3 regions of the Burkholderia sp. Bp9016 genome follow, and region 1 is predicted to be linked to each of the others. Evidence: riboswitches for the same ligand, from Rfam matches in the RefSeq annotation. Region 1 holds a riboswitch; each other region holds the start of a gene.
The links. Region 1 has a riboswitch for cobalamin ahead of cobA (uroporphyrinogen-III C-methyltransferase). Riboswitches for the same ligand answer to the same signal wherever they lie in the genome.
Positions count from the first base shown of each region.

Region 2: it holds a riboswitch for cobalamin, as region 1 does, so the genes downstream of both, DIE13_RS23735 (CbtB domain-containing protein) here and cobA (uroporphyrinogen-III C-methyltransferase) in region 1, are expected to answer to the same signal.
Region 3: it holds a riboswitch for cobalamin, as region 1 does, so the genes downstream of both, DIE13_RS25320 (TonB-dependent receptor domain-containing protein) here and cobA (uroporphyrinogen-III C-methyltransferase) in region 1, are expected to answer to the same signal.

Region 1 covers NZ_QTPY01000002.1:61,271-66,899, reverse strand. The annotation lists gene DIE13_RS02760 (cobyrinate a,c-diamide synthase) at 1-433, opposite strand, end outside; gene cobO (cob(I)yrinic acid a,c-diamide adenosyltransferase) at 437-1,039, opposite strand; gene DIE13_RS02750 (cobalamin biosynthesis protein) at 1,074-1,448, opposite strand; gene cobA (uroporphyrinogen-III C-methyltransferase) at 1,448-2,260, opposite strand; cobalamin riboswitch at 2,370-2,606, opposite strand; cobalamin riboswitch at 2,733-2,998, shown strand; gene cobW (cobalamin biosynthesis protein CobW) at 3,331-4,428, shown strand; gene cobN (cobaltochelatase subunit CobN) at 4,435-5,629, shown strand, end outside.
Region 2 covers NZ_QTPY01000020.1:128,053-133,681, reverse strand. The annotation lists gene DIE13_RS23745 (inorganic phosphate transporter) at 1-1,003, opposite strand, end outside; gene DIE13_RS23740 (histidine phosphatase family protein) at 1,156-1,767, opposite strand; cobalamin riboswitch at 1,820-1,962, shown strand; gene DIE13_RS23735 (CbtB domain-containing protein) at 1,996-2,205, shown strand; gene DIE13_RS23730 (CbtA family protein) at 2,219-2,941, shown strand; gene DIE13_RS23725 (LysR family transcriptional regulator) at 2,964-3,872, opposite strand; gene metE (5-methyltetrahydropteroyltriglutamate--homocysteine S-methyltransferase) at 4,001-5,629, shown strand, end outside.
Region 3 covers NZ_QTPY01000023.1:82,149-87,777, reverse strand. The annotation lists gene DIE13_RS25325 (LysE family translocator) at 1-118, shown strand, start outside; gene DIE13_RS25320 (TonB-dependent receptor domain-containing protein) at 216-2,144, opposite strand; cobalamin riboswitch at 2,447-2,641, opposite strand; gene DIE13_RS25315 (AraC family transcriptional regulator) at 2,752-3,795, opposite strand; gene DIE13_RS25310 (hypothetical protein) at 3,965-4,309, shown strand; gene DIE13_RS25305 (Dabb family protein) at 4,299-4,931, shown strand; gene DIE13_RS25300 (NADP-dependent oxidoreductase) at 4,992-5,629, shown strand, end outside.

The sequences.
Region 1 (5,629 bases):
GCACGCCGTAAAACGGCACCCCGGGCCGGAACCGCGCGAGCCCGAACGCGATCGCCGCGAAGGTTTGCGCCATCGCCTTCGCGGAAATCACCGCGACGACCGGCACGCCGAACGTCGTCGCGAGATCGGCACTGCTCGGCGTGCCGTCGAACAGCCCCATCACGCCTTCGATCAGGATCAGGTCGGCGTCGCGCGCGGCCTCGGCGAGCAGCGCGCGGCATCCGGCTTCACCGACCATTCCGAGGTCCAGCGCATGCACGGGCGCGCCGCTCGCGCGCTCGAGCAGCATCGGATCGAGAAAATCGGGCCCGGTCTTGAACACGCGCACGCGCCGGCCGAGCCGCCGGTGCAGCCGCGCGAGGCCGGCCGTCACCGATGTCTTGCCCTGTCCGGACGCGGGTGCGCTGACGAACAGCGCGGGGCAGGCCGGCATCGGTCAGAACTCCACGCCGCGCTGTGCCTTTACGCCTTGCTCCTTGTACGGATGCTTGACGAGCCGCATTTCGGTGACGAGGTCGGCCGCGTCGATCAGCGCATCGGGCGCATGCCGCCCGGTGACGACGACATGCACCGCATCCGGTCGCGCGGCGAGCGTCGCGAGCACTTCGTCGAGCGGCAGGTATTCGTACTTCAGCACGGTGTTCAGCTCGTCGAGGATCACCATCCGGTATTCGCCGCTTTCGATCATCCGGCGCGCCTCGTCCCAACCCTTGCGGGCGGTCGCGATGTCGGCGTCGCGGTTCTGCGTGTTCCATGTATAGCCGTCGCCCATCGTCACGAAGTCGCACTCCGCGACCGCGCCGAGGAAATCGCGCTCGGACGTGTGCAGCGCGCCCTTGATGAACTGCACGACACCGAGTCGCATGCCGTGGCCGAGCACGCGCACGGCCATGCCGAACGCGGCCGTGCTCTTGCCCTTGCCGTTGCCGGTGTTGACGATCAGCAGGCCCTTCTCGTGCGTGGCGGCGGCCTGCTTCTTTTCATGGCCGGCGCGGCGGCGTTCGGTCATCCGTTGATGGGATTCGGCATCGGTCTTCATCGGGAGTCGTCCTGTCGAAAGCGAAACAAAGGGTTCAGAGCGGGCCGGCGAGTGCAACCGTCACGCCGCCCAGGATGGATTTGGGGCCGAGCAGCCGGCCATGCGGCGCCGCGAGCTGCGCACAGGGTTCGGCCACGCCGGCGACGCCGAAACGCGCAAGCGCGGCCGCCGACGGCACACTCGGCGCCGGTTCGGGACAATGCGCGAGCTGCGCCGCGTCGAATGCGACGAGCGGCCAGCCGCGCCGCGCGCACAGCGTGCGCAGCGCACGCGCGCGGGCCTTGTCGGCGAGCGTCGCGACGACGGCCGGCTCGACGGCCGGGTAACGCGCGAGCGCTGCGCGGATCGCGGCATCGAGTTGTGCGGCCGTCACGCCCGCGCGGAAACCGACGCCGAGCGCGACGCGCATCACGCGCCGCTACCGCCGAGCGCCGCGCGCACCGCCGGGTCGTCGGCAAGCGCCGCGACCCGGCCGATCACGACGATCGCCGGCGAGCCGATACCGGTCGCGCCGACGCGTTCGACCACCGTATCGAGCGTCGCGAGCACGTGCCGCTGCCCGTCACGCGTCGCGTTCTCGATCGCCGCGCACGGCGTGTCGCCGGCCAGCCCGCCGTCGCGCAGCGCGGCCGCGATCGCGTCGAGCCGGCGAATGCCCATGTAGATCACGATCGTCATGCGCGTGGCGGCCAGCGCGCGCCAGTCGGGTTCGTCGGCGCCCGCACCGTGGCCCGTGACGAAGATCACGCCCTGCGCGTCGCCGCGATGCGTGACGGGAATGCCGAGCGCGGCCGGCGCGGCGATGCCGGCCGTGATGCCGTTGACGACTTCGACCGGGAACCCGGCCGCACCGAGTGCGAGCAATTCCTCGCCGCCGCGGCCGAACACGAACGGATCGCCGCCCTTGAGCCGCGCGACGCTGCGGCCCGCGCGCAGGTGCGCGAGCATCGCGGCGACGATCGCGTCCTGCGGCGTCGACGCATGGCCACCGCGCTTGCCGACATGCTCGATGCGCGCGTCGGCGCGCGCGTGGCACAGCACGTCGGGGTTCACGAGATCGTCGACGAGCAGCACGTCGGCCGCGGCGATCGCGCGCACGGCCTTCAGCGTCAGCAGATCGGCATCGCCCGGGCCGGCGCCGACGAGCCATGCGCGGCTCATCGCGGGCGGCACGGCGCGCACCGTGTCGAAGCAGTGGAAAGGGGAAAGCGGGCGGCACATCGGCTGCCGACGGACAGGCAAGACATGATCGATCGAGCGAAGCCCGCGCGAGCGCGGGCGGAATACGCACCCCATCCGTCCCCCGCGGACCGGGCGTTCGGCGAGCATCGGGCTCGCCCCTTGCGTCGGCCGGTATCCGGGCTGGCCGCTTGCCAGGCCGCAGCCTTCCCGCCCGCTGAAGGGCAGTGGCATCGCGGGCGGCCTGGGCGCGCGCGCGGCAAGCGCGGCGCGCGGGCGGCGTACCGTTGCGGGGACAGCACAGGCCGGGCGGACATTCGCCTCCTGTTTCCCGTTTGACTGCATGCGCGCAAATGCGCGTGCGAGCACCGAACGCGGCGCATACGATAGCACAGCGACCGATTCGCGCGAACCCGTCACGCGGGCGCCGGATGCGGCTTCCCGCACGGTGCCGCGGCCGTGCCGAACATCCCGCGGTAGCCCGTTTCGCCTTGACGCTCCCCGCACCGCCGCCTACACTCGCACGCGTTTTGGTGCTCGCGCGCGCTCCTCCGGCGCGCGCAGTTAAACGGGAAACAGGGAGCGTGACTGCGCCGCAGTCGAGCCAACCTGTGCTGCCCCCGCAACGGTAAGCGAACGCGTCGCGCCCAGCGCGATGCAGCGCCGCTTCGCCGCATGCCAGCCGCATGCGGACGACCGCCACTGGATGCCGCGTGCATCCGGGAAGGCGAAGCGGCGTGTTCGTCAGCCCGGATACCGGCCGAAACGTTGGGGTTCAGCGCCGCGGGGAGGCGGCGCATCGTCCACGGCCGCAGCACGCCCGACGCCCGAGCGTTTCCCGCTTTCTTCGCCGATTGGCCCGCCGCGCCTGCGCGCCCGGGCCGGCGCGACGAACGGCAGGCAGCGCGGGAGCAGGGCCCACGACGGCCGTGTTGGCATTCACCATGTCGACCGTTCGCAAGGAAGCGTCATGTCCGATTCGTCGTTCCGTCCGTTCCGCGGCCGTCCGTCCGGACTGCGCCACGACCTTCCCGCGATCCGCCAGCTGACATGCCGCGCCGCATCCGACGCGACGATCCCGGCCTGATTCCATTCTCGACACAGGATCTACCATGTCCCTACGCAAGCTTCCCGTCACGATCGTCACGGGCTTTCTCGGCAGCGGCAAGACCACGCTGATGCGCCACATCCTGCAGCACGCCGAAGGCCGCCGCATCGCGGTGATCGTCAACGAGTTCGGCGAGCTCGGCATCGACGGCGAAATCCTCAAGGGCTGTGGCATCGGCTGCGAGGACGCAGACGGCGCGGACGGCGCTCAGGGCGAGGCGGCGGGCCAGTTGTACGAACTCGCGAACGGCTGCCTGTGCTGCACCGTGCAGGAAGAGTTCTATCCGGTGATGGAGGCGCTCGTCGAGCGCCGCGCCGACATCGACCACGTGCTGATCGAGACCTCGGGCCTCGCGTTGCCGAAGCCGCTCGTGCAGGCGTTCAACTGGCCGACGATCCGCAACAGCTTCACGGTCGACGCGGTCGTGACCGTCGTCGACGGGCCGGCCGCCGCGAGCGGCCAGTTCGCGGCAAACCCGCAGGCCGTCGACGCGCAGCGTCGCGCCGATCCGAATCTCGACCACGAATCGCCGCTGCACGAACTGTTCGCCGACCAGCTGTCGTCGGCCGATCTCGTGATCGTGAACAAGGCCGACCTCGTCGGCGACGCGCAGTTCGCGGAAGTCGAAGCCGCGATCCGCGAAGACATCCCGCCGCAGGTGAAGATCGTGCGCGCGACGCGCGGCGAACTGGATCTCGCGATGCTGCTCGGGCTCGAATCCGCGTCGGAGGCAACCATCCATCTGCGTCACGACCATCACGGCTCGGCCGACGACGGCGACCACGACCACCATCACGACGATTTCGATTCGGTCGTCGTGTCGGGCGATGCGGGTTCGCGCGAAGCGACGATCGCCGCGCTGCAACGTGTCGTCGAGACGCACACGATCTACCGCGCGAAAGGCTTCGCGGCGCTGCCCGGTGCGCCGATGCGGCTCGTGATCCAGGGCGTCGGCCGTCGTTTCGACAGCTATTTCGATCGTCGCTGGCAGGACGGCGAAACGCGCGCGAGCCGCTTCGTGCTGATCGGCGAGGATCTCGACGCGGCCGCGCTGCAACGCGCGTTCGACGCCGCGTGCGCGGCCCGGACGCAACAGGCGTAACGCACGATGCATCTGCTGCGCACCACGCCGGGCGGCTTCGTCGACGATACGCAGGGTGTCGTCCGGATCGACCAGCAGCCGGCCGACATCGTGATCCTGAGTTCGGCCGACACGACGCTGTCGCTGCTGGCGAGCGTCGTGCCGACGATGCCGGCGGGTTTTCCGAGCGTCCGGCTCGCGAACGTCACGTTCCTGCGGCAGCCGGCGTCGGTCGACTTCTATGTCGACGACGTGCTGCGCCACGCGAAGACGGTCGTGATCGACCATCTCGGCGGCGAAGCGTACTGGCCGTACGGAATCGAGCAGGCCGTGACGCTCGCGTCGAAGCAAAGGCAACGGCTCGCGATGTTCTCGGGCGACCTGCAGGAAGACCCGAACCTCGTCGCGAAGAGCACGGTCACGCCGGACCTGTGCCGGCTGTGGTGGCGCTACCTGCGCGAAGGCGGGCTGCACAACGCCGCCGCGCTGCTGCGCAGCATTGCCTTCCATACGCTCGGCTTCGGCGACGAGCCCGAGCCGCCGCGGCCGCTGCCGGCCGCGGCGCTGTATCACCCGGCACGCGACACGGCGAGCATCGACGACTGGCGTACGCGCTGGACGCCCGGCGCGCCCGTCGTCGCGATCCTGTTCTATCGCGCGCACTGGCAGGCCGCGAACACCGCCGTGTTCGACGCGCTCGCCGATGCGCTCGTGCGCGAAGGGCTCAATCCGCTGCCGATCGCGGTCACGTCGCTGAAGGACGCGGTGAGCCGCGAGGTCATCACGCAACTCTGCGACACGCATGACGTCGCGCTCGTATTGAACACCACCGCGTTCGCGGCGGGCGCGATCGACAGCCCCGAACCCGACGTGCTGGCCGGCGACGCTCCCGTGCTGCAGGTGATCCTGTCCGGCGGCAATCGCGACGCGTGGGTGGCCGACAACCAGGGGCTGCATGCGCGCGACATCGCGATGCACATCGCGTTGCCTGAAGTCGACGGGCGCATCGTCACGCGCGCGGTGAGCTTCAAGGGGCTCGCGTATCGTTGCCCGCACACCGAAGTCGACGTCGTGCGCTATCAGCCGGATGCCGAACGGATCGCGTTCGTCGCGGCGCTCGCGCGCGGCTGGTGCCGGCTGCGCACGCTCGACAATGCCGACAAACGCATCGCGCTGATTCTCGCGAACTATCCGCAAAGCGAAGGGCGGATCGGCAACGGCG
Region 2 (5,629 bases), on a different contig from region 1:
GCGTCATCTCGCGGCGCTGCACGAAGTGTTCGACGTCGGCGCGAGGATTCGCGGACGGTGCGACGCCGTTCGAGTATTTCGCGAACGTCGCGGCGGCCTGGTTCGCGACGGCGACGAACGTCTGCGATTCGGCCGGCGTGACGGCCTTGTTCAGTGCGTACGCGGTCGGCACCGTGCCGATCAGGATCAGCATGATGAGGCCCATGCCTTTCTGCCCGTCGTTCGACCCGTGCGCGAACGACACGCCGGTGCAGGTGAGGATCAGCAGGCAGCGAATCCAGAACGGCGGCGGCTGGTCCTTCGGCGGCTCCTTGTACAGATCCGGAACCCGAATGACGGCCTTCAGCACGAGCAACAGCAGCGACGCGCACAGGAAGCCGACGATCGGCGAGAACAGCAACGACTTGCCGACGCCGAGCGCCTGACCCCAGTCGACACCGCTCGTGCCGGACGGACCGTGCATCAGCTGGTTCATCAGCCCGACGCCGATGATCGAGCCGATCAGCGTATGCGAGCTCGACGACGGCAACCCGAAGTACCAGGTCGCGAGGTTCCACACGATTGCGGCGATCAGCAGTGCAAACACCATCGCGAAGCCCGAGCCGCTGCCGACCTGCAGGATCAGCTCGACCGGCAGCAACTGCAGGATGCCGAACGCGACGGCGCCGCTCGAAACCATCACGCCGAGGAAGTTCCACAGGCCGGACCAGATCACCGCGACGTTCGGCGTCAGCGAGTGGGTGTAGATCACGGTCGCGACGGCATTCGCCGTGTCGTGGAAGCCGTTGACGAACTCGAAGCCGAGCGCGATCAGCAGCGCGGCGCCGAGCATCAGATACGGGAACAACGATCCTTCGCGGACGGGCGACAGATCGGCAATCAGGTGGGTGGCGATATAGACGGCACCGATCGCGAGCACCAGCAGGAAGACGGCATAGCCGACCTGCCGGGTGCGTTCGGTGGAGCCGGGAGTATTGGCGGCGGACGAAGCAGGTTGATTCATGACGGCATCTCGTAAGGGAACCGCGTCCGATCCTAGCTTCGGCCACTCGTCAGTTTGATGACAGTCGGGAGGACGAATCGTTGTCTTACAGGTATGTAAGAAATGCGCGCATCGCCATTCATCACGTTGCCGCGTCGCGCCGGCCCGCATCGTCATCGGTATGGTCGGCAACGAACTTGCGTGTCGGTATCGCGCCCGTCGTCGTCGATGGTCAACGTCCAACCGTCCGGCGACCTGACGAATACCGTGCACGATAGCGGTGCGACGTCGATGCGCATCGCGGCCTGCGGTTCCATCCGCAACGCACACGCGATGGCTGTACGAACGATCGCCGCATGCGTGATCGCAACGACGTCGAGATCGCGCGGCAGACCGTCGAGCCAGGCGCGGACGCGCCATGCGACGTCTTCGAACGACTCACCGCCGTGCGGCGACGCAAGCGGCTCGCCGAGCCATGTGCCGAGTTCGTCCGGCAGGTCGCGCGCGAGATCGTGCAGTCGCTTGCCGCGCCAGCGGCCGTAGTCGACATCGCGAAGCGCATCGTCGAGTCGCGCGCGTAGCCCGAGCGCATCGGCGGTCTGTCGCGCGCAAAGCGCGGGACTGCTCAGCGCGACCGCGCGAGGGACGCCGGCGAACCGCTCGCGTACCGCGGCGGCGTCGGCCAGCCCGCGCGCGTCGAGCGGATCGTCGTCGGGAAACGTGCCGGTGCGCATCGCACGGGTCGATGCATGCGCGATCAGGCGCAGCAAGACAGGCTGGATCATGTCGGTAGTCGATTGTTCGAGGCGGCAGTGCGCGGCAGTGCCGATCATGCACCGGCCTTCAATACGCGAACGTTCGCGCGTACAATTCGCCCGATACGAAACGTGGAAGCCGGTGCAATTCCGGTGCGGTCGCGCCACTGTAACCGGGGATATTCGATCCCGGAAGCCAGACCTGCGTTCGTATTCCATCCAACATTTGCCGGGGCGCGATTCCCCTGAGGTGCATCCATGAGCGAAGCAATGCTGAAGCCGGCTGTCGTGCCGGCGCCCATCCCCGTCCGCGAACTGTTGCCGTGGGCCATCTTCGTCGGTCTGATCCTGCTGCTCGCGCTGTATTTCGTCGGCGCGGAACAGGGCGCGACGTCGATCGTGCCGGGCATGTACGTGCACGAGTTCGTGCACGACGGTCGCCACCTGCTTGGCTTTCCCTGCCACTGACGCGGAGTAGAAGATGGTCGGAAAGCTGCTCATGCGCGGGATGCTCGCAGGCATCGCCGCGGGTCTCCTCACGTTCGGTTTCGCGAAAATCGTCGGCGAACCGCAAGTCGATCAGGCAATCTCCTTCGAGGAAAAGTCCGATGCCGCCAAGGGCGAAGCGCCGGAGCCTGAACTGGTCAGCCGTCACACGCAGGCAGGCCTCGGCCTGCTGACGGGCGTCGTGACCTACGGCGCGGCGTTCGGCGGGCTGTTCTCGCTGGTCTTCGCGTTCGCATACGGACGAGGCAACCGCCTCCCGGCACGTCCGCTCGCCGCGTGGCTCGCGCTCGCGGCATTCGTCGCGCTCGTGATCGTGCCCAACATCAAGTACCCGGCCAATCCGCCATCGGTCGGCGACCCCGACACGATCGGCTATCGCACGGGCCTGTTCTTCCTGATGATCGCGATCTCGATCGCGACGATGGTGTTCTCGGTCAGCGTGCGTCGTCATCTGCTGGCGAAGCTCGGCCAGTGGAACGCGTCGATCGTGGCGGGCCTCGTGTTCATCGCGATCATCGCGGCCGTGCAGAACGGGCTGCCGTCGGTCAGCGAGTTACCGGCCGATTTTCCGGCAGCCGTGCTTTGGAAGTTCCGCGTGGCGGCGATCGGCATGCAGGTGATCATGTGGACGACGATCGGCCTGCTGTTCGGTGCGTGGGTCGAACGTGGCGAACGCATCGGCATGCGCGCCGCCTGACGCGCATTGCAACAGGGCGCGCCTAGCGCAGCATGCGCGGCGCGCTCCACGTCGATTCGCGCGCGAGCGCGACGAACGCGGCCAGATAGTCGATCGACGCGTCCGCTTCGCGGATGCCGAGGAAGATCTGCTTCGCGATTCCCTTCTTGCCCAGCTTGACCGGCACGACCGGCATCCGGTCCGCATATTCGTCGGCAAGCCATCTCGGCAGCGCGGCCACACCGCGCCCGCTCGCTATCATCTGCAGCATGATGTCGGTCGTCTCGATCGACTTGTGGCGCCGCGGCACGATGCCGGCCGGTGTCAGGAACTGGTTGTAGATGTCGAGCCGGTCCGTTTCGACCGGGTACGTGATCAGGATTTCGTCGCCGAGCTGCTCGGGCGTCACGTAGTCGGCATTGGCGAACCGGTGTGCGTCGGCGACCACCAGCACCTGCTCGTAATCGAACACGGGATCGAAGCGCAGCCCCGGCTTGTTCAACGGATCGGGCGTCACCAGCACGTCGATGTCATAGCCGAACAGCGCGCCGATGCCGCCGAACTGGAAGCGTTGCTTCACGTCGACGTCGACGTCCGGCCAGCGCGTCAGGTACGGCGACACGACCTTCAGCAGCCACTGATAGCACGGGTGGCATTCCATCCCGATGCGCAGCGTGCCGCGCTCGCCCTTCGCGTATTGCTTCATCCGCTCCTCGGCGAGCTCGAACTGCGGCAGCAGCCGGTTCGCCAGCTTCAGCAGATATTGCCCGCCCTGCGTGAGCCGCAGCCCGCGTCCTTCCCGATCCCAGATCGGCGTGCCGAGCTGCTGCTCGACCTTCCTGACGGTATGGCTGAGTGCCGATTGCGTGAGATGCAGCGCATTGGCCGCGGCCGTCAGCGAGCCCTGGCGCTCGACCTCACGGATCACGACGAGATGGAATCGTTCCAGCATGGATATCGCTCACTCAACTGATACATGAATGGATTTAATGGATGAATGAAATAATGCCATTTTATTTCATGGTTTGAAATCCCTATCATGGCTGCCGGATCCTCAATTTTTCTCTGTACGGCAACGTCATGGTTACGACACACAACCTCGGTTTTCCGCGCATCGGCGCAAAGCGCGAACTCAAGTTCGGTCTCGAACGCTACTGGAAGGGCGAATCGTCGCGCGACGAGCTGAAGTCGCTCGGTGCCGAGCTGCGCCACCGTCACTGGAACGACCAGCGCGATCTGGATCTGGCTCCGATCGGCGACTTCGCGTTCTACGACCAGGTGCTCGACATGAGCTTCACGCTCGGCAACCTGCCCAAACGCGTGCAGGGCTTCCAGGGCGACGCGCTCGACAACTATTTCCGCGTGGCGCGCGGCCGCTCGGCGCAATCGGCGGAAGAACATGCGGCGTGCTGCGGCGGCGTTTCGGCCGGCGAAATGACGAAGTGGTTCGACACGAACTATCACTACATCGTCCCGGAATTCCACGCGGACACGAATTTCTCGCTCGATCCGTCGCGCTTGCTCCAGCAACTGGCCGAAGCGCAGGCGCTGGGCGTCGCCGCGAAGCCGGTGATCCTTGGGCCCGTCACGTACCTGTGGCTCGGCAAGTCGAAGGACGATTCGGATCGTCTTGCACTGCTGCCGAAGCTGCTGCCGGTGTACGGCGCGCTGCTCGACACGCTGACCGCGCAGGGCGTCGAATGGGTGCAGATCGACGAACCGATCCTCGTCACCGAACTCGACGCCGAATGGCGCCAGGCATTCCGCACTGCTTACGCGGCGCTGGAAACGCGTCGCATCAAGCTGTTGCTCGCGACGTACTTCGGCCAGCTGCAGGACAACCTGACGCTCGCGGCGTCGTTGCCGGTCGACGGTTTGCACATCGACGCGATCAATGCCCGCGACGAAATCGACGCGCTGGTGCGTGAACTGCCGGCCGAGCGCGTGCTGTCGGTGGGCGCGATCAACGGCCGCAACATCTGGAAGACGGACCTGGGCGCAGCGCTCGACTGGCTCGAGCCGCTCGCCAAGCAACTGGGCGAGCGCCTGTGGCTCGCGCCGTCGTGCTCGCTGCTGCACGTGCCGGTCGATCTCGCGAGCGAAGAAAAGCTCGACGCGGAAATCCGCTCGTGGCTCGCGTTCGCGCTGCAGAAGCTCGACGAACTGAAGGTGCTTGCGACCGCGCTGAACGAAGGCCGCGACAAGGTGGCCGACACGCTTGCCGCGAATGCCGCCGCGATCGACTCGCGCCGCCGCTCGCCGCGCGTGAACAACCCGACGGTGAAGGCCGCGATCGCACGCATCGACGCGCAGCTCGGCAACCGCGTGAGCCCGTACACGGAGCGTGCGGCGAAGCAGTCGGCACGACTGAACCTGCCGGCTTTCCCGACGACGACGATCGGTTCGTTCCCGCAGACCGGCGAAATCCGCCAGGCGCGCAGCCAGTTCAAGGCGGGCGCGCTGGATGAAGCCGGCTATCGCAAGGCGATGCAGGCCGAGATCGTGCGCAGCGTCCGCGAACAGGAATCGCTCGAACTCGATGTGCTCGTGCATGGCGAAGCGGAACGCAACGACATGGTCGAGTACTTCGGCGAACAGCTCGACGGCTACGCATTCAGCCAGTTCGGCTGGGTGCAGTCGTACGGTTCGCGCTGCGTGAAGCCGCCGATCCTGTTCGGCGACATCAGCCGCCCGAAGGCGATGACGGTC
Region 3 (5,629 bases), on a different contig from region 1:
ACGCACGAAGATGTCCGGCGCGTTCATGCACGGGCTGTCGCGTGTGTCGGCCGTCGTGATCGCGGGGTTCGGCGCGATCCAGTTGATTGCGGGCGTGCGCGGCGTCGTGGGGTCGTGAAGGTCGACTGCGGTTCGCTGCGAACGCATTCGATCCATCTGAACGGCTCCGCATCGGCGTCCGTGATCGCGGGCGCCGATGCGTGGGCAGCCGGGCGTCAGAACGTGTAGCTGACCTTGCCGAACGCGGTGCGGCCGAGCGTGTTGTAGCCGTACGCGGTCATGTACTGGCGGTCGAACAGGTTCGACAGCGTCGCCGATACCGTCAGGTGCGCGTTGATCCTGTACGACGCGCGCAGGTTCACCGTCAGGTACGACGGCAGGTAGGTCGTGTTCACCGGGTCGTCGAACGTCGTGCCGCCGTAGTTCAGCGACGCGCCCGTGCTCAGCGCGTGCAGGTGCAGTTCGTCCCACGTGTGGTCGACGCTCACGCTGACCGTCTGGCGCGGCCGGCGGTTGAGCCAGCTGTCGTTGGTCTCGTCCTGCGGGTCCAGCAGGCCGATCGCGATGCTGACCGGCGTGTAGCGGCCAATCGTCCCCTTGTACGACAGGTCAATGCCGCGGATATGCGAGCGGCCGATGTTCATCGGCGAGAACGTCGCGGGGTTGTACGCGATCAGGTTGTGCACCCGCGTGTCGTAGATCGCGGCGGTGAACGTGCCGTACGACGTGTTCGCGTCGAGCGCGGCCTCGATCGAATCGCTGCGCTCCGGGCTCAGGTCCGGATTGCCGTAGCCGGGGTAGTACAGGTCGTTGAAGGCCGGCAGGCGGAACGCGTTGCCGTACGACACCCGCGCCGTGTACACCGGTGTGATCGCCCACGACAGGGCCGCGTTGCCGGTGTTTACCGACTGGCCGGCGATGATTTCATGACGGCCCGCGACGAACATCGTCACGTTGCCGAGCGTTGCCGACTGATGCAGCGAGAACGCGGAGTCGTTGCGCGTCGGTACGCCGTCCGGAATATCGATCGGCAGGAACGCCTGTTCGCGCGTGAAGTCGTAGGCGAGCTTCGTCTCGCCCGACAGCGGCAGGCCGAACAGCTGGAACCCGTGCTCCTGACGGGTCAGCGACGTCGACGAAGTGATGCGCTGCGAGTTGATCTGGTCGGTCGGGATGGTCGGGGCGCTCGCGTACAGGAACTGGCGGTCGTTCGCATAAGCGAACGACTGGTCGAATTGCGTATCGGGCGTGATGTCGAGATGGAATGCGATGCCGGTCGTCAGCTGATGATCGAGCTGGCGGTTCGCATAGCCGGCGTTGTCATAGGACAGGTCGGAGCGGTGATACAGCGCAAACGTCGAGATCGACCAGTTGTCGCGCGCGTAGCCGAGGCGCGCATCGAGGTCCTGCGCGTGATACGGATTGCGGCCGTCCTCGTGGTACGGCAACACGGGCCGCGTCGCGTCGATGCCGGCCGTGTTGTAGTCGTGCAGCCCGAGCGAATACGTGAGGCCGCCCAGTGCCGCGAGCGGGCCGGTCGACGGCACGGTGCCCGACGTGCGCAGCTGCGTGTCGAACGTCTTGTTCGAGCCACCGCCGAACGACACGGTGGTCTGGTTCGGCTGGTTGGCCGCGCGGCGCGTGAACAGTTGCACGACGCCACCCATCGCGTTCGCGCCGAACGACGCGGCGGCCGGCCCCGAAATCACTTCGACGCGCTCGAATGCCTCGGTCGGCAGGTCCGCCCACGGCGCGATGCCGGTGGTCGGCGAGCCGATCCGGATGCCGTCGATGAACACTGCGACCTGGCTGGCCGACGAGCCGCGGATGCTGACCGACGCGGACGAGCCCGGGCCGCCGTTCTGCGAGACGGTGACGCCCGGCAGTGTCGCGAGCGCCTGCGTGATGCTCGGATCGCTCGGCGACAGCCGGTCGAGGTCGGTGCGCGTGAGCACCTGCGTCGATGCATAACGCTGGTCGAACGACTCGGGCAGATGGCGCGTGTCGGTCACGCTGATCGACGGCAGGTCGGCGCCGTCCGTGGTCTGCGGCGGCTGCGGGGTCGCCGTGTCGCCGGCGGCGTGGGCGATCGGGGAGAGCAGCGCCGTGGCGGCGGACGTGGCAAGGAGGTGGCGAAGGTTCATAAGGCAGCGAGCGTGATGGTGTTGCGTACAGCGAGCGTAAGCGGGGCGCGGCGAGTACCGCGTTCGATCTTGTGGGTTTATCGCGAGACCGGACAGCGTGGCCGGTCGTCGCGCAGGACGACGCGGCAGACGTGCGCGGACACGCCGCGCATGCCGGTGGCATGTCGGCGCGACGCTTCCGGCATGGAAGCGGATTCGGGAAGATGGGACATCGGATGGGTCCTGAGGTCGGGCCGTCCATGCAACGAGCGACCGCCAAAGGCGGCGCGTGGCGCATCGGGACACCCCGCCCGGTGCGGCTGCTTGGACCTCGGGTCGATGGCAGGTCTCCTGGCTCGCGGGTCGTCATTCGCGCCGGCCTTCCCGGTTTACCCAGTGGCATGCGGTGGCGCGGATTCGCCGCTTACAGTTGCGGGGGCAGCCGCAGATTCGAGGCGCGGCCTCTCCTGCGTTCCCTTTTGATCCCGTCTCTGGGAACCATCAGCGCGCAAGCGTAATGGCGCGCGCTCCGGCGCGTCAATTGCCGGTGCGAAGGAGGATGCGAAAAAACGTCACTCTCTGCCTTGTTCTTTCAAAATCCTTTCTCCCGGAGCGCGCGAATCGGGCTTCACGTCTGGTGAAACGGCATGTCGGCGGCGACGCAAATGCGCCGGAACCGGCTCGGCGCCACACCCGTCCACCGCACGAACGCGCGCCGGAACGCTTCCTCGCCACCGAAGCCGAGATGCGCGGCAATCCGCGCGATCGGCCAGTCCGACTCGCGCAGGCAGCGCCGCGCGACATCGGCTAGGCATTGCTCGCGCAACACGTGATAGCCGCTGCCTTCGGCCGCCAGCCGCCGCCGTAGCGTGGCGGAGCTGACGCCGAGCCACGTCGCCAGCTCCGCGAGCGCCGGCACCGTCTGCTCGCGCGCGAGCGCCGCGTCGAGAAAGCCGCGTACCTGCTGCGCCCATGACACGACGGCAGGTGCCGCATCGATCAGACGAAACGGAAAGTCGACAAGAAATGCGTCGAGGTCGCCCGGCTGCCGGATCACACGCGCATCGAGCCGCGCTGCGTCGAACGCGAAGCCGTAGGTTTTGCGGCCGACGTCGACCGGTGCATTGAACAGCCCGAGCAGCGGCATCGCGTCGTCGCGGCGCGGATGGCCGAGCCACACTTCGTCAGGCCGCAGCGGCTGCCCGATGAGCCAGCCGAACAGTTGCAGATAGCAGAACAGGCCGGTCAGGTCGACGAGACACGCGGCCGGGCTGCGGGTGCGACGCAGCGAATCCATCCGGAACGTCGCGCGGCCGTCGCGCACCGCGAGCGACAGCATGCCGGCACGCGGTGTCAGCATCTCGCAGAACTCGGCCGCGCAGCGGATCGCATCGGCGAGCGTTGCACAGCTGAGCAGGCAACGACACATCAGGTCGACTTCCTGCTTGCGCATCGGCGGATGACCGTTGCCGCGCGCGACCTGCGCTTCGAGCCGTTCGATCGCGTCTCGGTATAGCGCGACAAAGCCGCCGGGCGTCGCGGCGGCAACCGCGACGGCGGGCAATGTGTGCGGTTGCGCCGACGGCGCGCCGCTGCGCATCAGTTCGTCGAGCAGGCGTGCGCCGAGGCCCGGCAGCACGCGGCCGCGTGCCGGCAATGCGCGCTGTTTCATTTGCCTCCCGATCTGAGCGTTGCGACAGGGGCCGGTGAGCGGACCGATAGGGGCTCGCCGACCGTCGCCACGCAAGAATGCTATCCACGCCGGCCGCTTCCGGCCTCGCCGGAACGGCGTAGGCGGCCGGCATCGCATTCCGCCACGAACCACCCGAGACGACACGCGAATGATCCAGATCGTAGACGAAATCACGCTCGCGCCCGAGCGCATTCCCGACGTGCTTGCACTGCTGCGCGACCGCTATTTACCGGGCCACGCGGCGCGCGGACTGACGGCGGCCGGCCGCTGGGTGTCGCCGCCCGTCGCGGTGCCGGGGCAGTCGAGCACGCTGTGGCTGACATGGCAGGTTGCCGATGCGTCCGCGTACTACCGGATGCGCGCCCTGACCGATGCCGACGTGGTTGCGTTCTGGATCGCCGTCGATGCGCTGTGCGACGCGCGCCGCCGCCACGTGATGACGGACGCCGACGCGCCGCTGCCGGCCCTGACGGAGGTCGACCATGCGGCATGACACGGCGCAGGTATTCGTTTCCGCCACTGCCGACACCGGCGCAACCGAGCGCGCGCTGCGCGATGCGGCGCACGCGCTGCACGGCGCCACCCGTGTGTCGCTCGAGCGCAATCTCGACGGATGCTGGGGCGCGGGCGACTACACGCTCGACGTGCTGCGCGACGGACGAGCAATCGGTCACGCGACGGATTTCACCGCGCTGGCCGGGCTGCCGGGCGTCGTGCGGATCGACGGCGCCGGGTGCCGCGCGATCGGCGGCGGCCTGCGCGAACCGGCGCTGCGCGACGGCGTCTGGCGCACGCTGATGCTGCGCGTGCGGCCACAGGCCGACGACACGCAGGTTGCCGCTCTCGAGCGCGAACTGCTGCGCATGCCCGCGTTCATGCCCGGCATCCGCAACTGGCGGTTGAGCCGGATCGTGACGCCGGGCGCGTGGACGCATGTCTGGCAACAGGAATTCGCGCACGTCGGCGATCTGCTCGGCGAATATCTGCTGCATCCATACCACTGGGGCTGGGTCGACCGTCGGTTCGACGCCGAAAGCCCCGAGTGGACCGTCGATGCGATCTCGCACGCGTTCTGTCCGCTCGCGTCGAGCCTGCTGGCCGATACGGCGGCGTGACGCGCGGCGACCGATCCCGATCCATACGCCATATCAAGTATCAATACAGGAGACACCACCATGCGAGCCTTGCTGATCGACCGCGTCGGCCATTCCGACGCGCTGCGACTGGCCGACGTTCCCGTGCCGAAGCCGGGCCCCGGCGACGTGCTGATCCGCGTTGCGTACGCGGGCGTGAATCCCGCCGACTGGAAATGCCGGGAAGGCTATCTCGGCGCGTTCATGCAGATCGCGTTCCCGTTCGTGATCGGCTTCGATGCCGCCGGCGTGGTCGAAGCGGTCGGCGAGGGTGTCGAAGGCTTCACGCCCGGGATGCGCGTGTTCGCGCAGACCGACGTCGGCGCCGGGCGCTGGGGTTCCTATGCGGAATACGTCGCGGTGCGCCACGACTCGGTCGTGTGCCTGCCCGACGCAGTCGGCTTCGCGGAAGCGGCCGCCACGCCGACGCCCGCGCTGGCCGCGTGGGCTGGCCTGTTCGATGACGGCGGGCTGCGCGCCGGGCAGACGGTGCTCATTCACGGCGGCGCGGGCGCGGTCGGCACGTTCGCGATCCAGCTTGCCGCCCAGGCAGGTGCGCGCGTCGCGGCGACGTGTTCGGCGCGCAATCGCGAGACGGTCGAATCGCTCGGCGCGGCGCTGGGCATCGACTATCGCGCCGGGGACATCGGCGCGGCCGTGCGGGCGTGGGCGCCGGTCGG